2 regions of the Arthrobacter stackebrandtii genome follow, and region 1 is predicted to be linked to the other one. Evidence: predicted binding sites of a transcription regulator. Region 1 holds the regulator's gene; the other holds the start of a gene.
The links. The regulator LexA, encoded in region 1, represses DNA repair genes until DNA is damaged. The targets are predictions, from matches to a motif close to TCGAACANNTGTTCGA.

Region 1 (9,954 bases):
GGGAACTGTTCGGCAAGCTCGGCGGCAAGCCAGCGCTGCAGCGAATCGGAGCCCAGGTTCTTTTGCACCACCAGGTAGGCGTTGCCGTGCTGCGCCAGGCGCGGCAGCCACATCAGCAGGATTGAATGCAGCTCCGACTTGCCCACACGGATCGGCGGGTTGGACCAGATCGTGTTGAAGCGCACGGCGGGGTCAACGGCGTCGGGCGTGGAGGCCTTCACGTTGTCCAGCCCCAGGGCCGACGCGTTGTCGCGGGTCAGTTCGATGGAACGCTCATTGACGTCGACGGCGTAGACGGTCGCGGCGGGGGAGCGCAGGGCCAGGGTCAGGGCAATGGGGCCCCAGCCGCAGCCAATGTCCAGCAGGTTCCCTTCCCCTGCCGGCGGCGGTGCTTCGTTGAGCAGGATGACGGTGCCCTTGTCCACTCCGTCTGGGCTGAAAATGCCGCCGGCCGTCTGCAGGCTGCGCTTCTCCCCGGCCAGGACCACGCTGAGGGGTCGGCGTTTCATCGGCGTTGCCGGCTGTGAACTGAAATAGTGCTCTGCACCCTGAGTACCCATAGTCATGCCAGATTAGTGCCCAAACCGCGGTTTGTGTATCTAGGCGCACCTAACCGCAGTGGCCGTTATCCACAGCACGGGGTGGGCGAAGGTGTGCGTGTGGGCGGGCCGGACTACGATTGGGGTAAGAGACTATAAGGAGAACATGTCCAACGCATCTGCACCCCACCCATCCGACGACGACCAGCAGGACCGCAACGAATCCGGCACGGAGCTTTCCGCTGCCGAGATTGAGGCGGTAATTGACCGGATCCTCGCCAAGGATGCGGCGGCCGTGCGCGCCGTGCGGGAAGAGCAGGACCTGGACGCGCAGGACCCCCACGGAGGCACCGCGGCCGCCCGACCCCTGAAGGGATCCGCGCAGGCGGTTTCCTCCCTCGACTTCCAGCACAGCCGTTTTGACGGAGACCAGAGCGAGCTCGCCGACCGCAACGCGCTGCGCCGCCAGGCCAGCCTGTCCACCGAGCTGGAGGACGTGTCCGAGGTTGAATACCGCCAGCTGCGGCTGGAACGGGTGGTATTGGCCGGACTCTGGTCCGTAGGCACCATGGCCGACGCCGAGAACTCCCTGCGTGAACTGGCCGCACTCGCTGAAACAGCCGGCTCAGAGGTCCTGGACGGACTGGTGCAGCGGCGCGCCAAGCCTGACCCTGCCACATTCCTGGGCCAGGGCAAGGCGCAGGAACTCAAGGAAATCGTCCACGCCACCGGGGCCGACACCGTCATCATTGACGGCGACCTCTCCCCGTCGCAGCGGCGCACCCTGGAGGAAGTCGTCAACGTCAAGGTCATCGACCGCACGGCGCTGATTCTGGACATTTTTGCACAACACGCGCAGTCCCGCGAAGGCCGGGCCCAGGTCGAACTGGCCCAGATGGAATACCTGCTGCCGCGCCTGCGCGGCTGGGGCGAGTCAATGTCCCGGCAGGCGGGCGGCCGGGTGGGCACAGCCGGCGGCGGTATCGGCTCCCGCGGCCCCGGTGAAACAAAGATGGAACTGGACCGGCGAAAGATCCGCACCCGGATGGCCAAGCTGCGCCGGGAAATTGCCGCCATGGCACCGGCCCGGGAGACCAAGCGGGCCAACCGCAAGCGCAACAGCGTCCCCTCCGTCGCCATTGCCGGCTACACCAACGCCGGCAAGTCGTCCCTGCTGAACAGGCTCACCAACGCAGGGGTGCTGGTGGAGAATGCGTTATTCGCCACGCTTGATCCCACCGTCCGCAAGACAGAGACCGCCGACGGCCTCGGCTACACGCTCGTGGACACCGTGGGCTTCGTCCGTGCGCTGCCAACCCAGCTGGTGGAGGCTTTCCGCTCCACCCTGGAGGAAGTGGCGGATGCGGACCTGATCCTGCACATTGTGGATGCCTCCCACCCAGACCCCGAAGGGCAGATCTCTGCCGTCCGGAACGTCTTTGGCGAGGTTGGCGCGCTGCAGGTCCCCGAGATCATCATCCTGAACAAGGCAGACATCGCCGACCCCTTCGTCGTGGAGCGGCTGCGCCAGCGCGAACCGCGCTCCGTGGTGGTCTCGGCCCGCACGGGGGAAGGCATCGAAGAGCTGCTTGCGGCCATTGCCGAGGGCATCCCGCACCCCAGCGTCACCCTTACGCTGATGGTGCCCTATGACCGCGGCGACGTCCTGAACAAGCTGCACCGCAGCGATTCGGAAATCATCAGCCTTGAGCACGGCGAACACGGCACGCTGGTGAATGTGCGTGTCCGTGAGGACCTGGCTGCTGAAGTGGAACCGTTTGTCCAGCATGCCTGAGAGTGCCCAGCCTTCGAGTGAACTTTCCGTGCAGGCCCTGGAACTGCTGGACCGAGCCGTGGAAACCATGGGCGGCCAGCGCCGCGACGGCCAGCACGAAATGGTCCGCAGGGTGGTGGGGGCCATCGAGAAGAATGAGCACCTGCTCGTCCAGGCAGGCACCGGCACGGGAAAATCCCTTGCCTACCTGATTCCGCTCATCGTCAATTCACTGACCAGCGACAAACCCGCCGTGGTGGCCACGGCAACACTGGCACTGCAGGCGCAGATTGTGGGCCGCGATGTTCCCCGGCTGCTTGCAGCCCTGGAGCCATTGCTGCCACGCCCCATCGATGTTGCCCTGGTCAAGGGACGCAGCAACTACGTCTGCAAACAAAAGCTTGGCGGCGGCTTCCCCAGCGAGGACCAAGGCGAGGGTGCACTGTTCAGCCTGGGGGAGGACAACAGCGTCGCCCACCTGCCGGGGGCCGGCACGGGACCCACCTCGGCCCTGGGCAAGGAAGTGGTGCGGCTGCGGGAATGGGCCCAGGACTCCGAAACGGGCGACCGTGACGAACTGGTCCCCGGCGTCACCGACAAGGCCTGGCGGCAGGTTTCTGTCACTTCCATGGAATGCCTGGGTGCCGCAAAATGCCCGCTCGCCACGGAGTGCTTCTCCGAGTTGGCCCGGGCACGCGGTGCCGACGCCGACATCGTGGTGACCAATCACGCCATGCTGGCCATCAGCGCGTTCGAGGGCATCGCCGTGCTTCCCGAATACGACGTCGTGGTGGTGGACGAGGCCCACGAACTGCAGGACAGGGTAACCGGGGCCGTCACCGGCCAGCTCTCCGTGCAGATGGTGCAGGCCGCGGCCTCCAGCACCCGCAAGCACACGGGCGTCTCCGTGGACGCGCTGCATGCCGGCGCCACGGCACTGGACTTTGCCCTGGCCGGGGTGCCCGAAGGCCTTATGCCCAACGGGCTCAACGAGGCCCAGTCCCAGGCCGTCGAGCAGGTGCGCGATGCCGTGCGTGCGGCCCTCTCCGACTCCAAGCCGGACGGGAATGCCGCCGTTGACGGCGGGCGGTCCATTGCCAGGTCTAGATTGAACCTGGTCTTCGACCTGTGCGAACGCCTGCTTGCCGCTGCCGATGCCGGCGAAGTGGTGTGGGCCTCCCGCCCCGGCACCTTCGCACCCGGGAAAGGCTACCAAAAAGCCGACCCCAATGAACCCGCCACCATCAACATCGCCCCGTTGAGCGTTGCCATGAAGCTTCGGGAGGGACTGTTTGCGGACCGTACGGTGGTGCTCACATCGGCCACCCTGGCCATTGGCGATTCCTTCCAGGCCACGGCCGGTGGGCTGGGCCTGCTGGGCCCCAGCGCGCCTGCCTGGAGCGGGGCCGACGTCGGTTCCCCCTTTGACTACCCCAAGCAGGGCATGCTGTACGTGGCCGCCCACCTGCAGAAACCCGGTTTCGGCACGTCTCCGGAACAGCTGGACGAGCTGGCCGAGCTCATCACCGCGGCCGGAGGCGGGACCCTTGCACTCTTCTCCTCCCGGCGGGCGGCGGAAGACGCTGCCGAAAAGCTGCGCAAGAAGCTCAAAATGAAGATCCTGTGCCAGGGCGACTCCTCAATGTCCGGTCTCATCAAGCAGTTTGCCGACGAACCGGACACCTGCCTGTTCGGCACCATGTCGCTGTGGCAGGGTGTTGATGTCCAGGGTGCATCCTGCCGCCTGGTCGTCATCGACAGGATCCCGTTCCCGCGTCCCGACGACCCTCTCGTCACCGCCCGCGCACGGGCCGTTGCCCAGAGTGGTGGCGACGGATTCATCGCCATTTCCGCCACCCATGCCGCCGTGCGGCTGGCACAGGGCGTGGGGCGGCTGATCCGCTCCAGCCAGGACCGCGGCGTGGTTGCGGTTCTTGACTCTCGGCTGGCGAACGCCAGCTACGGCGGATTCCTGCGGGCGGCCCTGCCACCATTCTGGGCGACGAAGGACCGTGCCGTGGCACTGTCTGCCCTCAAGCGCCTCTCCGGCAAGTAGGCGGCGTACGGCGGAAGGGCAGTGCTGCTGCACACCGCAGCGGTCCAGCGTAGAAGGACAGACGCGAAGGAGGCGCCCCGGACCATGGTCCGGGGCGCCTCCTTCGCGTCAGTTGCCTTGTTGCCGTGCCGCGGAGCAGTGCCGCCTACAGGCTGCGCAGCACGGAGACCACCTTGCCCATGATGGTCGCGTGGTCGCCGAGGATCGGCTCGTAGCGGGTGTTCTGGGGCAGCAGCCAGATGTGGCCGTCGCGCTGGCGGAATGTCTTGACGGTGGCCTCATCTTCAAGAAGTGCCGCAACAATGTCGCCGTTGTTGGCGGTGTTCTGCTGGCGCACCACCACCCAGTCGCCGTCGCAGATGGCGGCGTCGATCATGGAGTCTCCCTGCACCTTCAGCATGAACAGCTCTCCGCTGCCCACGATCTGGCGTGGCAGCGGCATGATGTCATCCACAGCCTGGTCGGCCAGGATGGGTCCGCCGGCGGCGATGCGGCCAACAAGCGGCACGAACGCGGTGTCTGAGGAACTGCTGAGTTCGGCAAAGTTCAGGCCGTTGGAGCTGCGCAGTGACTTGGGTGAACTCACGCCCTCGATTTCCACCTTGCCGTCGTCCAGGACCAGCGGGATGAGGACCTCCATGGCCCGGGGGCGCTTGGGGTCGCGCCGCAGGTAGCCATGGCGTTCAAGCTGCGTGAGCTGGTGCGTGACGCTGGACAGGCTGGCGAGCCCCACGGAATCGCCGATCTCGCGCATTGACGGCGGGTAGCCCTTGTCCGCGATGGAGCGCTGGATGCACTCAAGGATCTTCTTTTGCCGCACGGTGAGCCCCTTCATGCCGGCGCGGCTGGGTGCCTGGGGGATGCGGTGCGGTGGGTCGGGAAGCTCCATGGTTCCATCGGTCCTTTCGTGGCTGCACCAAACAATGTCAGTGCCTGCTGGTGGACTGCTTCTAGCGGCCAATCCTTGTACTGCAAGTTTAAGCCACGCGGGGGTGAATTTCAAACGTTTGTTCTATCAGCCCTTGGCAAGTGTCGTCCGTAGATGCTAAAACTGTACTAGTAGCAAGTTAGAACATACGTTCTATCGAAGATATGAAGCATGGAAAGTTGATCCTAGGGGTGCTTGTGGCCGCGGATCCAACTCCACAGCGAAAGGACCAGAAGTCATGAACGCAATGGTTGCAACGGCACCATCACTGCCCGCACTCCACGGGCTCCAGCTGACCCGGCGCGGCCGGCTCGTCTTCTTCGGCATCCCTGCCATCGTTTCGGCAGCGGCCCTGGTGTTCGCATGCCTGGGCATCATTTTCGGTTCCATGGTCAGCCCGGCCCATGCTGCCACCCAGTTCTCCACCGTCGACATGGCCGACTACGCCACCACCGTGACCGTGCTGGAGGGCGACAGCCTGTGGAGCATTGCCGCTGGGGTAGACCCGGACCGGAATGTCCGGGACGTCGTGCAGGAGATCGTGGCCCTGAACCAGCTTGGGGCCGGAGTCCTGCATGCGGGCCAGCAGTTGTTTGTCCCTCTGCCCAAGTAGCCCCTGCATCCGGGCTTCGTCATCGGCGTCCGTACGGCGAAACGATTTCGCCGTTTGCCGGTCACTGCAAATAAGCTGGAGCCATGGATCAGTTCGAACGCCTCGCACAATTGCCCCTCCGCGACGACCTGCGCGGCCAGCACCCCTACGGTGCACCGCAGCTGGATGTTCCCATCCTGCTCAACGTCAACGAAAACACCTTTGGTGTTCCGCAGGATGCCAGGGATGCCATCCTCGCCGCCGTTGCCGCCGAACTGGACCACCTCAACCGCTACCCGGACCGGGAATTCACCACCCTGCGGCAGGAACTTGCCGCCTACCTGGGCCACGGCCTGGCTGAAGGGAACATTTGGGCCGCCAACGGCTCCAACGAAGTCCTCCAGCAGCTCCTTCAGGCGTTCGGCGGGCCCGGCCGCTCCGTCATGGGCTTCCCTCCCACATACTCCATGTACCCGCTGCTCGCCAGCGGAACCGGAACCAGCTACCTTGCCGGCGTCCGTGCCGGGGACTACGGCCTCAGCGCCGAATCGGCCGCAGCGCAGGTACGGGAACAGGCACCCAGCATCGTCATCCTGTGCTCACCCAACAACCCCACCGGGACGGCACTTGGCCTGGACGTGGTCGAGGCTGTCTACGAAGCCGGCGAGGCCTCAAGGACCATTGTGATCGTTGACGAGGCGTACGCCGAGTTCTCCCACACCGGAACAAGCAGTGCGCTTGGCCTGCTTGAGGGCCGGCCCCGCCTGGTTGTCTCGCGCACCATGAGCAAGGCCTTCGCCATGGCCGGCGCCCGGCTGGGCTACCTGGCCGCCGCCCCGGAGGTCACCGACGCGCTGCGCCTGGTCCGTCTGCCGTACCACCTCTCGGCCATCACCCAGGCGGCCGCCGTTGCCGCCCTGCGCAACTCCGAGTCACTGCTGGCCAATGTTGAGGCCATCAAGGTCCAGCGGGACCGCATCGTCGAGGGGCTGGTGGAGCTGGGCCTGACGCCCGCGCCGTCTGACTCCAATTTTGTCTTCTTTGGCGGGCTCGAGGACCCCAATGCCGTATGGGAGGCGCTGCTGGCCCGAGGTGTCCTCATTCGCGATGTCGGAATCCCGGGACACCTGCGCGTTACCGCCGGCACGGAGGCCGAAACCACGGCGTTCCTTGACGGCATGCGCGCCATCCTCGCCGGTTGACGCGTCGGCGCGTTCCGGCGTCGTCCCCGGCCGGAGCGGCGACCGCCGGGTGGACTGTTTGGGCAATACCTCGCCCTCTCTCCTAAACTGGAGACAATCACAAAGACGTTTGTGCGCCCGTTGCTGCCCTGCGCCGCCGGGCAGGGATGCGCACGTGGACCAAAGGACTGCTGCAATGACTGAGATTACGCCCGGCCAGGGTCGGACCGCCCGTTTGGAGCGTGCCACGAGCGAGTCGAGTGTCATGGTTGAGATCAACCTTGACGGGACCGGGGTGTCCAGCATCGACACGTCCGTGCCGTTCTACGACCACATGCTCACGGCACTGTCCAAGCACTCGCTGATCGACATGAACATCAAGGCCACCGGCGACACCCACATCGACGCCCACCACACGGTGGAGGATGTGGCGATCTCCCTGGGCGAGGTCCTGAGGGTGGCGCTGGGCAACAAGGCTGGCATTCGCCGCTTCGGCGAGGCCACCATCCCGCTCGACGAGGCCCTGGCCAACGCCGTTGTGGATGTCTCCGGCCGCCCGTACCTCGTGCACGGCGGAGAACCCGCGGGCCAGGAGTACCACCTGATCGGCGGACACTTCACCGGTTCGCTGACCCGCCACGTTTTTGAAGCCATCACGCTGCACGCCCAGATCTGCCTGCACATGACAGTCATCGCAGGCCGGGACCCGCACCACATTGTCGAGGCCCAGTTCAAGGCCTTTGCCCGTGCACTCCGTTCAGCCGTCGAACCAGATCCCCGCGTCACCGGGATCCCCTCCACGAAGGGCCTTTTGTGAGTTCTGAAACCACAGCAGCACAACCCACCGTCACCGTCCTGGACTACGGTTCGGGCAACGTCCGCTCCGCAGTGCGCGCCCTGGAACGTGCCGGTGCCGCCGTCACGCTCAGCGCCAAGGCAGATGACGTCCTCAACGCCGACGGCCTGGTGGTCCCCGGTGTCGGAGCATTCGGCTCCGTCATGGACGAACTCAAAAACGTTGATGCGCTGCGCATGATCGGCCGCCGCGTTGCCGGGGGCCGGGCCGTGCTGGGCATCTGCGTCGGCATGCAGGTCCTGTTCGACGCCAGTGTTGAACACGGCAACCACCGCGAAGGCATGGGGGAGTGGCCCGGCACGGTGGAACTTCTGCCCGCCGACGTGGTGCCGCACATGGGCTGGAACACGATCAAGGCGCCCGAAGGCAGCAAACTGTTTGAAGGCGTGGAGAACGAGCGCTTCTACTTTGTTCACTCGTACGGCGTGCAGAAATGGGACTTTGAGGTCCTGCAGCCCAAAATGCGCCCGCCGATGGTGACCTGGTCAGAGCACGGGGCACCGTTCATCGCGGCCGTGGAAAACGGCCCGCTGTGCGCCACCCAGTTCCACCCGGAAAAATCGGGCGACGCCGGAGCACGCCTCCTGCGCAACTGGGTCGCCTCCCTGAGGCCCGCTGCGCCGGCCCCTGCCACTGCACCGGCGGCCGGCTGATGTACTCGCTGTTGTTGATGGCCCTCGCCGGCCTGCTCATAGGCGGCGCCTACACGTTCTACCAGCAAAAGACCGCACGCTGGATTCCGTACAGCTTTGCCTTCCTGGCCGTCATGTCCCTTGTGGCGGCATACCTGTTCACCCAGTAATACGCGGCAAGCGCGCCGCAGCCAGATTTCACAGTTTTCTAGTCGATGTTGAGGATCCCATGACCACCCCCATTTTGGAATTGCTGCCCGCCGTGGATGTTGCCGACGGGCAGGCCGTGCGCCTCGTCCAGGGCGAGGCCGGCTCGGAAACCAGCTACGGCTCACCCCTTGAGGCTGCCCTGAACTGGCAGAACAACGGCGCCGAGTGGGTGCACCTCGTTGACCTTGACGCAGCGTTTGGCCGCGGCTCCAACGTGGAGCTGCTGCGCGAAATGGTCCAGGAGCTCTCTGTGAAGGTGGAGCTCTCAGGAGGCATCCGCGACGACGCCTCCCTGGAAGGCGCCCTGGAACTCGGCGTCGGCCGCGTCAACCTCGGCACCGCCGCACTCGAGAATCCGGAATGGACCGCCAAGGTGATCGAGCGCTTCGGCGACAAGATCGCCGTCGGGCTCGACGTGCGCGGGACCACCCTGGCCGGCCGCGGCTGGACCAAGGAAGGCGGCGACATCTGGGAGGTCCTGGCCCGCCTCGAGGACGCCGGCTGCGCGCGGTACGTGGTCACCGACGTCACGAAGGACGGCACGCTGCGCGGCCCCAACGTGGAACTGCTGCGCGAAATGTGCTCACGCACAGCCAAGCCCGTGGTTGCCTCCGGCGGCATCTCCAGCCTCGAGGACCTGCGTGTGCTGCGCGAACTCGTTGGCGAGGGTGTTGAAGGTGCCATCATCGGCAAGGCGCTCTACTCCGGCCAGTTCACCCTCCCCGAAGCCCTCGACGTTGCAGGCCGCCGCTAGGCCATGACGGAACAGCCCAAAAAGCACCTGCCCGGCCACATCGCCGCGGCCCTGGCCGGAGCCGGCGGCACCACCGACTCCGCCGGCCAGCCGTGGGCGGGCCGGGACCTGCCGGCGCAGGAAAAGTACCACAACTTTGACGCGGACGACGGCGCCATGGACGCCGCGTTTGCCGCCGCCATCGCGCAGCTCGCCTCCGGTGACGGGACGGAGGCGGCCGTAGTTGCCTCGCTGGCACAGGCTCGCGTGTTCATTCCCATCGTGGCGCAGCTGGCCGAGTCCACCGTGGGTGAGAACGGGCTGGTGTCCGACAAGGAATCGGACATGGCGCTGGTGACGTTGCAGGGCCCGGACGGGCGGCGGGCCCTGCCGGCCTTCACCCACGCCGACGCCCTGGCAAAGTGGCATCCGGAGGCGCGGCCCGTTGCTGTC
Region 2 (9,954 bases), 3.5 Mb from region 1:
CAGGCGCGGCGCCGGGCACCGGCAGCGAGACGGTGTCGTGCAGGTCCCACGCCTCCAGCGCCTGCACCGTGATGCCGCGCGGGCCCGTCCGCCGGGTCAGGCCGCGAATCAGCAGCATGCGGGTGCCAAAGAGCAGCGGCCCGGACTTGTCCTGCGCCTCGGAGAAGAAGACGGTGTCCACGCAGCCGGTGCCGTCATCAACACTGATGAACACCACCCGTTTCCCGCCGCGCATGGGCGGGGTCTGGGTGGCGATCCGCACCCCGGCCACCAGCACCTCGGTGTTGTTGCGCAGGCCCAGCAGTTCCTCCGCCCGGTGCACGCCCACCGCGTCCAGGTAGGGCGCGTAGCTGCCCATCAGGTGTTCGCTGACATCCAGGGAGAGCAGGTCCAGCTCGGTGCGCACCGTCTCCGCCATGGCGGGCGCCGGGTGCTCGGCTGCGAGCGCACCCAGTTCCACATCCTCCATGGGCAGGGCGAGCTGCCCGGAGATGGGTTCGCTGCGCTTGTTGGCCGAGCGGGCGGGCAGGCTGTTGACGTGCGCCACGAGGTCGGCCCGGTTGGCCGTGTTGCCCGTGAGTTCCTTCGCCTTGCTGTGCAGGGAGTCGAGGGCGCCAAGCTGGGCCAGGCGTTTCAGGGTGGGCCGGCTCAGCCTGGCCCGGTCGCGCAGGTCTGCGAGGGAGTCGTAGGGCTGGGCCGCAACGATGCGCTTGAGCTCGGTCCCGCTCAAACCGTAGACCCCGGCCAGCGACAGCCGGATCCCTGTGGTCCCGTCCGGCGTGCGTTCGGCCCGGTACTCGCCGGTGCTGGCGTTGATGTCCAGCGGCAGGATGGGGATGCCCAGGCGCCGCGCCTCGGCCACAAGCAGCCGGCGCGGGTACATGCCGGGGTCGTGTTCCCACAGCCCGGTGAGGAATTCGGCAGGGTGGTGCGCCTTCAGCCAGGCCGACTGGTAGGTGGGCACGGCGAACGCTGCCCCGTGCGCCTTGCAGAAGCCAAAGCTGCCAAAGGCCTTCAGCGTCCCCCACACCTCTTCAATGGCCGACGGCGCGTACCCCCGTCCCGCTGCCTTCTCCCGAAAGTAGGCTTCCACCGCGGGCTCCACATCTTCCTTGCCCAGTGCGCGCCGGAATTCGTCTGCGCGTGAGAGCGTGCATCCGGTCATGACGTGGAAGGTGCGCAGGACCTGTTCGTGGAACACGGTGACGCCGTGGGTTTCCGCCAGGACGGGGACCAGGTCGGGGTGCGGGTAGCGGGGTGCGGCGAATCCGGCCCTGCTTTCCAGGAAGGGCTTGACCATGTTTGACTGCATGGGCCCGGGGCGGAAGAGCGAGATGTCGATAATGAGGTCGTTGAACTCGGCGGGCGCCATCTTGCCCACCAGTTCCCGCTGGCCCGGGGACTCGATCTGGAAGCAGCCCAGCGTGTGGGTGCTGCGGATCAGCTCAAAGGTGGGTTCGTCGTCGAGCGGGACGGCGTCCAGGTCTATGGCGCCGGTGGCGTCAATGAACGGCGCGTCCGGTGCGTGCCCGCCCTCCGCCGCCACGGCCTCCTTCGAGGGGTGCAGGCGGATGACCTCACGCACCGCGTACGCCATGGCGCTTTGCATGCGCACGCCAAGCACATCCAGCTTGAGCATGCCCATGGCGTCCATGTCGTGCTTGTCGAACTGGCTCATGGGCAGGCCCATGCCGCTGGGCTGCACCGGTGTGCGGTCCAGAAGCGAGGAGTCCCCCAGGATCACCCCGCACGGGTGCATGGAGATGTGCCGCGGCAGGGAGTCCAGGCGCTCGGTGAGGTCCACCAGCAGGTCCAGCTGCGCCCCTCCCCGGTGCCCGCCGCCGTCGCGGAAACCTGTGCCGTCAGTGCCGTCCGGCAGGCCAGTGCCGTCCATGCCATAGGTGCCGTCCGGGTCCTCCGGGCCGTTCAGCCCTCGGGATTCCCGGACGCGGGCGGCAAAGTCGCGCAGCTCCGGCTTCTCCTCCAGCGCCTCCCGGAAGGATCCGGCAGAGAACCGCCACAGCTGCTTGGCGATTTCATCGATCTCCCCCTTGTCCATCCCCAGTGCCAGCCCGGCATCCCGGACGGCTCCGCGGGCCCGGTAGCTGTTCTGCATGCTCATCAGGGTGACCCGTTCGGAGCCGAAGCGCTCAAAGATGCGGCGGTACACGTTGTGCCGTTCGGCGCTTTCGACGTCGAGGTCGATGTCCGGCAGCGTGGAGCGGTCCAGGGACAGGAAGCGCTCAAAGAGGAGATCGTTGGCGATGGGGTCCACCGCGCTGATGCCCAGCAGGTAGTTGACCAGCGACGACGCACCCGAACCTCTCGCGGCCCGGCGCACCCCCATGGAGCGGATCATTTCGGAGACCTCGGCCACGGTGAGGAAGTAGGAGTCAAAGCCCAGCCCGGAAATCGTGGACAGCTCCGTCTCCAGCCGGTTGCGCACCTTTAGGAGCTTCTCCCCGCGCAGCCCGGCAAAGCGCTGGTGCAGCCCCGACTCGGCACGCTGGCGCAGTTCCGCGGCGGCAGGCTGGGACAGGCCCAGCACGTGCGCTTCAGGTGTCCTGGGCGTTTTCCAGCCGAGGTCCGCCACGGGGTCAAGCCGGCACTTGTCGGCCAGCTGGGCGGTGTTGGCCCACAGCTGCCGCAGTTCCGCCCCGCCCCAGCCGCCCTGGCGGATGACCTCCCGTGCCACCACTTCCATGTCCGCGGCACTTTTGAGCCAGGCCCGGCTGGTGCGCTGCAGGCCCTCGTGCCTGTCCAGTGCCGTCAGCGGGGCAATGTTCCGGGCGGCGTCCAGGACGTCGGCGGTGGGGGCATCCACCTCGCGGGCGTAGCGGACGGCGTTGCTCAGCACGGCCGGGACATCGAATTCCTGTGCCAGCTTCAGCATGCGCACGGCGTGCGTGGTGCTCATGGGCGCGCCGGGCTCGCTCTGGTGGCTGACGATCTCCACCACCATGGACCCGGCGGGCATGGCCGCGCGCCATGCCAGGAACCTGGTCCTCGGCAGCAGGTACCTGCGCCCGTTCAGGGCCCTTGCCACGGGCGAATCAGGCCCCAGCAGCACCGTCAGGGCCGGCTTTCCGCTGGCCGCGTCCAGCACCCCCGCAGCCAGCTGCCCCAAGGTCAGCCCGACCCGGTTCCTGGGCTGGGCATGTGCTGACGAGACGAGCCGGCACAGGGCCGCGTACCCTGTTCCCGGCGGCAGTGAGCTGCCGCCGTGGGCCAGCACCACCACCCGCCCGGCAGTCTCCATCCCGTCCGGGCCTTCCTCCAGCACGGCCAGGTCAACGCCGACGATGGGGTCGATCCCGGCCGCCATGCAGGCCTTCACATGTTTGACAGCACCGTACAGCCCGTCCCTGTCCGCAATGCCCAGTGCGTCCCCGTCAACGGCGGCCGCCGCCACCAGTTCCTGCGGCCACGAAACACCGAAGTGGGCGCTGAAGGCTGAGGAGGCGTGGAGGTGGACAAAGTTACGCACCGTCCAGCCCCTCCCCCGGGTCCAGGCCAAAGTCGCCGCCGGCGTCCACGGCGCCACCAGGATCGCCGTCCGCGGGGTCCTCCGCAAACACGGCGTCCTCCGGGTCATAAATCTTTATGACCCGCCACCTGCCGGCGGGCCGGTAGTGGGCCACGTCCAGGCTGAAGGGCTGCGCCGTGCCGTCGCTGAGAACCATGCGCCAGATCTGGGTGTCGACGGCCCCCACCCCGGTGCCCGGCGGGAGTCGTTCGTCACGCTCCCACCAGGCCCGGCGCTCATACCAGCACAGCGGATGCGGGGCCACGTCGTAGACCGTCCCGCGCCACACCAGCTGCGCGGGCTCCCCCTGCGCTGAATACATCACATCCACGGCCTCGCTAAAGATGCCCATGCACGTGCTCCCATCCCAGCCGGCAGCAACTGCCGGCCCAAATCGCGCACCGAATACCAGTGCCGCAAATTTGATTAGTATATATGTTCGACTGAATTTCAGTGTACGCTCAATTCCATGCGGAAGTAACCGCTCAATTGGGAAGAACGCACGGTCCGGGCACCAGTTCGGCATCGATCGCGTTATGTAGATAGCTGACAACGCAACGGGCGTCTACCATGGCCTTACGGCCATTGGTTCAGGCGCGCTACCAGCGCCACAACGATTTTTAAGGAGCGTTCCATGACAGACATGGTCACCCTCATCGCCAAAACCACTCCGTTGGAGCGGGAGTTGAACATCACTTCCCGCACCGTGCAGCCAACCGACCTTCCGCGCCTCGGCGAGCTCTACTTCACCGCCTACGACGCCGGTGTTGCCGGCGATTCACTCGAGGTGGCCATTGCCGACATGCAAGCCTCCCTGGAGGGCAAGTACGGCCCGTTCCTGCCCGAGGCATCCCACGTTGCCCTGGATGAAAGCGGCAAGATCGTTGCCGCGGTCCTCGTCGTCGAACGCGCCGTGGGCGATGACACCCCGGAAGCACCCTTCATCATCGAACTGATCACGGACCGTGAGCACCGCCGCCGCGGCCTGGCCGAGGACCTGGTCCTGGCCACCCTGGACACGCTCTTCAACGAGGGCCAGAAGGACGTGGCCCTGCGCGTGGAGGCCAGCAACTCCGCCGCGCTGGCACTCTACCTCTCGCTGGACTTCCACCGCTGGTCCCCGGAGTCTGCCGAAGACTGACACCGGCACGACGGCGCACGGCCCGCCTTGGGCGCGCTGCCGGGTGCACCACCACTGCTACACCTCAATGGCCTCGATCAATTCGGGGCCATTGTTGCGTACATTGCCCACCGCACTGCCCACCGCATCCAGCTCCCACGCAGCAGCCAGGCCCCAGGCCTCGTCCAGTGCGGCGGCCAGCAGCGGGCCGGCATCCTTGGTTCCGGGGTCCAGCCATTCGACCAGCCCGTCCTTGCCCAGCGGCACAGGGAGCCGGTCATGCAGGGTGGCCAATTCGCCGTCGGGCGGGGAAGCCATGGTCAGGATGGTGCATGAGAGCAGCCACTGGTCAGGGGCGCCGTCCTCCTTGGCAGGGTCCTTCCACCACTCGTACAGCCCGGCGAAGACAATGAGCGAGCCGTCGGTGCTGTGCACGAAATACGGTTGCTTGGTCTTGCCGTCGGGCGACTTTTTCCATTCAAAATAGCCCTCCACGGGGACGCCGCAGCGCCTGGCCTTCATGGCGGCCCGGAAGGTGGGCTTCTCGGCGGCCGTTTCGCTGCGGGCGTTGAAGGCGCGCACGCCCACCGCGGGGTCCTTGGCCCAGCCGGGCACCAGGCCCCACTTGGCGACATGGACCTGCCGGTGCACGGCGCCGTCGATGATCCGCTCCAGCACAATGGGCACATCCGTGGTGGGTGCCACGTTCCATGAGGCGCGCAGCTCGAGGTTGGCATCCGCCTCGGCCTCCAGCTCCGCCACGAGGTCGCCCACTGCCCTTGCCATCACATAGCGTCCGCACATGAAAACCATGGTGGCACACTTTCGGCCCCGGCGGGGCGCCCCCGGCCCATGGCGGGCCCGGGCGGGAGGTGGCGGGGCGCCGGGAAGGCAGGCACCGCCGTCGAACGTCCCGAAGCAAGGAATATGCACGGCGGATAGTAGCGTTGTGCCTAGTAGCAAGCAATCTACCTTCAAGGAGCACCTACCGTGGACTTCACACCCGAGACCGGCACCATCACCATGTTTTCCACCACTTGGTGCGGCTACTGCAAGCGGCTGAAGAAGCAGCTGGATGCGGAGGGGATCGGCTACACGGAGATCAACATTGAGGAAGTGGCCGGCACTGCCGAGCTCGTCGAGAGCCTGAACAACGGCAACCAGACGGTGCCCACCGTCCTCTTCCCGGACGGCTCCGCCGCCACCAACCCCTCACTGAAGGACGTCGTGGAGCGCCTCGCCGCATAGCCGCCACCGGCATGCCGGACACCGGGCCGCACGCAACGCGGCCCCACCACAAGAGCCCCTTCAAGCGCCAACCATGTAGCCTGTCAGGAACCCCATCGAATGTTCCCGGCAAGGGAACACGGCTGCTTGAAGGAGCTCTTTATGGTTAACAAGGTCATTCACAGGGTCCAGGGCGCAGTGGTGCGCAGCAAGGACGCACCCGTCACGCTCGAGACCATCCTCGTGCCGGATCCGGGTCCCGGCGAGGTCCTCGTCGACATCCTCACCAGCGGCGTCTGCCACACCGACCTGCACTACAAGCAGGGCGGAATCAACGACGACTTCCCGTTCCTGCTGGGCCATGAGGCCACGGGCGTGGTCAACACGGTCGGCGCCGGAGTCACCAACGTGGTTCCCGGCGACCGCGTCATCCTGAACTGGCGCGCGGTCTGCGGCAACTGCCGCGCCTGCGCCAAGGGCCAGGCCCAGTACTGCTTCAACACCGCCAACGCCACGCAGAAGATGACGCTCGAGGACGGCACCGAGCTCTCCCCCGCGCTGGGCATTGGCGCGTTCATTGAGAAGACCCTCGTGGCTGCCGGGCAGTGCACCAAGGTCGACGCCGATGTGGACCCTGCCGCTGTCGGCCTCCTTGGCTGCGGCGTCATGGCGGGCCTGGGCGCGGCCATCAACACCGGCGGCGTCAAGCGCGGCGACACCGTGGCCGTCATCGGCTGCGGCGGAGTCGGCGCGGCCGCCATCGCAGGTGCCGCCCTGGCCGGCGCCACCACCGTCATTGCCGTGGACCGCGACCCGAAGAAGCTGGCCGCCGCCAAGGCGCTCGGCGCCACGCACACGGTGGACGCCACGGTTGAGGATGCGGTCGTCGCCATCCAGAACCACACCGGCGGTTTCGGGGCAGATGTGGTGATTGACGCCGTCGGACGTCCCGAGACGTACAAGCAGGCGTTCTATGCCCGCGACCTGGCCGGCACAGTGGTTTTGGTGGGCGTGCCCACCCCCGAGATGGTGCTCGAGCTGCCGCTGCTGGACGTGTTTGGGCGCGGCGGTTCGATGAAGTCGTCCTGGTATGGCGACTGCCTGCCGTCCCGCGACTTCCCGATGCTGGTTGAGCTGTACAAGCAGGGCAGGCTGGACCTGGATGCCTTTGTCAGCGAACGCATCACGATCAACGACATCGAGGCCGCTTTTGCCAAGATGGGCGAGGGCTCCGTGCTGCGATCGGTGGTGGAATTCGCATGAGCGCGCGCATTGAACGGCTCATCACCTCAGGCACCTTCTCGCTCGACGGCGGCACCTGGGACGTGGACAACAACGTATGGATAGTCGGTGACGATGCCCAGGTGTACGTCATTGACCCTGCGCACAATCCGGAGGCCATCAGGGAGGCCGTGGGGGAACGCACCGTCAAGGCCGTGCTGCTCACGCACGGCCACGACGACCACATCCGCCACGCCCGCGCCTTCGCCGCCCTGGTTGGGGCGCCGGTGCTCATGAACCCGGCCGACCAGATGCTGTGGGAGGACATCTACCCCGGCACCACGCCCGACGGCACCATCACCGACGGCGACGTGTTTGAGGTGGCCGGCACACAACTGGCGGCCCTGCACACACCCGGCCACTCCCCCGGGTCCATGTGCTTCCACGCAGCGGACCTGGGCACCGTGTTCTCCGGCGACACCCTGTTCAACGGCGGGCCGGGTGCCACGGGGCGCTCGTACAGCGACTTCCCCACGATCGTGAAGTCGATTTCGGAGCGGCTCATGGTGCTGGCGCCGGAGACCGTGGTCAACACCGGCCATGGCGACTCCACCACAGTTGGTGCCGAGGCCGCGGGCATCGCGGCCGCCCGGGACGGGCTGTAGCCCCACGCCCCCGCCGAACGTACAGTTGATGCCGGTGTTCTCCAAGAACACCGGCATCAACTGTACGTTCGGGCGGCAGCCTTGCTGACGGCCCGGGCTCCGCCACGGGTCAGCGGTCGGTGGTCTCCTGCGCCTTCGCAGCGGACGCCGGCGGACCATATTCGGTGGCTGCCCACGAAGCCAACAGCTGCAAGGCCTGCTCGGAGGCGGAACCCGGTTCGGCGGCGTAGATCGTCAGGGTCAGGCCGGGTTCAGCCGCCATTTCCAGTCCCTCATAGGCCAGGGTGATCTCGCCGACCACCGGATGATGGAACGTCTTTGACCCCGTGCCGTGATGCCTGACGTTGTGCGCACCCCAGCGGCTCCGGAACTCGTCGGAGCGGGTGGACAGTTCTCCGATCAGGTCGTGGAGTTCCTTGTTGTGGGGGTCGCGCGCCGCCTCGGTGCGCAAGATGGCCACCGTCACCTCGGCAAACAACTCCCAATCGGGGTAGAAGTCGTGCGCCCGATCGTCAAGAAATGTGAAGCGGGCAATGTTCGGCGGCTGGCCCGGCATGTCGTAGACGTCCTGGTGAAACGCCCGCGCCAGGTTGTTCACCGCCAACAAATCCATGCGTCCGTTGCGGACAAATGCCGGACCCGCGGTGACGGCATCCAGCGTCCACTGCAGGCTCCGGTGCACCGTCCACGTCTTGGAACTGCGTCGCCTCGGCGGCCTGGCCACCGGACTCGCCGCGTGGGCGAGATCGAACAGGTGCGCCCGTTCGGCGTCGTCAAGCAGGAGGGCCTTGGCAACGCTGTCCAGGACCTCGGGCGAAGCACCGCTGATGGCACCGCGCTCCATCCTCGTGTAGTACTCGATGCTCACCCCCGCCAGGGCCGCCACCTCGCTGCGGCGCAAGCCTTTGACCCGCCTGTTGGCGCCTGCCGGGAGGCCTACCTGCCCGGGGTTGACCAGGGCACGGCGTGACATGAGAAACTCACGCACCTCTGCTCGATTGTTCATGCCTCCACACTATCGGCGGCACGTCCGTGCAGGGAGTCCCTGTCAAGGCCTCCCCCGGCAGAGGCGCAACCATGAAAAGTGGACGGTGTTCTGCCTGCAGGCGGCACAAACGGTGCCGGGCTGCCCATCCGCCATCCGGCCTGTTGCCCGTTGCCATGCACGACGGCGGAACGAGGCCCGCCGCTGTCAGCCCACCTTCCCGATTGCCAACTGCCCCGGCGGCGTCTGGGGGGGCCTGGCCGTACCCCTTTCAACAGGGACTCCCCCGCTGCCTGCGGCCAATGTTGACTGGGCAAGGGACAACGACCAACACCGGCAGCCACTTGCAACCGCACCGGCCAACAGGAAGAAACCACGCCACCTTGACTTCAGAAACTACGCGAACAGGCCACGGCAGAGTGAACGTCGCGGCCGCGCCCGCCGGGGCCCACCTCGGCCACGTCACGACCGTGCCGCCGGCACCGGCAATCCCGACAGCCCCAGGGGTGCGCCGGCTGCCCTGGCCGGCATTGTTGGTCATGGCGTTGATGGGCTTCATCCTGATCTCCACCGAAACGATGCCGGCCGGACTCCTGCCGCAAATCGCGGGCGGGTTGAACGTGTCCGAAGGAACCGCCGGCCAGCTGGTCAGCGCCTTCGCCCTGGGCACGGTGGTGCTCACGATCCCCGCCATCGCGTTCACCCGCGGCATGCGGCGCAAACCTGCCCTTCTTGCCGGGATCCTTGGCTTCCTGCTCGCCAACACCATCACCGTCTTCTCCTCCGACATTGCACTGGTCCTGGCCGCCCGATTCATGGCGGGCGCGTTCTCTGGACTGCTCTGGGGCATGCTTGCCGGGCATGCCCGCCGCATCAGCGCTCCGGAACTGGCCGGCCGCGCCCTCGCCATCGCCTCCATAGGCACGCCGCTGGGCCTGGCCCTGGGAACGCCCTTTGGATCCTGGCTGGGCTCAACCTTTGGCTGGCGCTGGTCCTTTGGGGTTCTCTCGGGCTTGGCAATCCTCACGGCCCTTCTGGCCATCGTGCTTGTCCCCGATGCCGCCGGCCAGAGGGTCGAATCTCAAATCCCCATGGCCAAGGTGTTTGCCATCCCCGGCGTGTCAGTGATTCTCCTGGTGATCTTTGCCTGGATGCTTGCCCACAACACGGTCTACACCTACATCGCCCCGTACCTGCGCTCGGCCAACCT

Region 2: the regulator LexA is predicted to act here: its motif matches at 3,954-3,969, upstream of JOF48_RS15790 (DUF6504 family protein).

What each region holds. Positions count from the first base shown of each region.
Region 1 covers NZ_JAGIOI010000001.1:63,360-73,313, reverse strand. Annotated here, with positions in the region: gene JOF48_RS00325 (class I SAM-dependent methyltransferase) at 1-566, opposite strand, end outside; gene hflX (GTPase HflX) at 706-2,334, shown strand; gene JOF48_RS00315 (ATP-dependent DNA helicase) at 2,327-4,369, shown strand; gene lexA (transcriptional repressor LexA) at 4,515-5,258, opposite strand; gene JOF48_RS00305 (LysM peptidoglycan-binding domain-containing protein) at 5,536-5,910, shown strand; gene JOF48_RS00300 (histidinol-phosphate transaminase) at 5,994-7,091, shown strand; gene hisB (imidazoleglycerol-phosphate dehydratase HisB) at 7,267-7,887, shown strand; gene hisH (imidazole glycerol phosphate synthase subunit HisH) at 7,884-8,579, shown strand; gene JOF48_RS00285 (hypothetical protein) at 8,579-8,728, shown strand; gene priA (bifunctional 1-(5-phosphoribosyl)-5-((5-phosphoribosylamino)methylideneamino)imidazole-4-carboxamide isomerase/phosphoribosylanthranilate isomerase PriA) at 8,788-9,522, shown strand; gene JOF48_RS00275 (SseB family protein) at 9,526-9,954, shown strand, end outside.
Region 2 covers NZ_JAGIOI010000001.1:3,600,985-3,610,938, reverse strand. Annotated here, with positions in the region: gene JOF48_RS15795 (DNA polymerase III subunit alpha) at 1-3,487, opposite strand, end outside; gene JOF48_RS15790 (DUF6504 family protein) at 3,480-3,878, opposite strand; gene JOF48_RS15785 (GNAT family N-acetyltransferase) at 4,161-4,667, shown strand; gene JOF48_RS15780 (SOS response-associated peptidase) at 4,725-5,450, opposite strand; gene JOF48_RS15775 (mycoredoxin) at 5,637-5,894, shown strand; gene JOF48_RS15770 (S-(hydroxymethyl)mycothiol dehydrogenase) at 6,036-7,136, shown strand; gene JOF48_RS15765 (MBL fold metallo-hydrolase) at 7,133-7,759, shown strand; gene JOF48_RS15760 (helix-turn-helix transcriptional regulator) at 7,869-8,765, opposite strand; gene JOF48_RS15755 (MFS transporter) at 9,128-9,954, shown strand, end outside.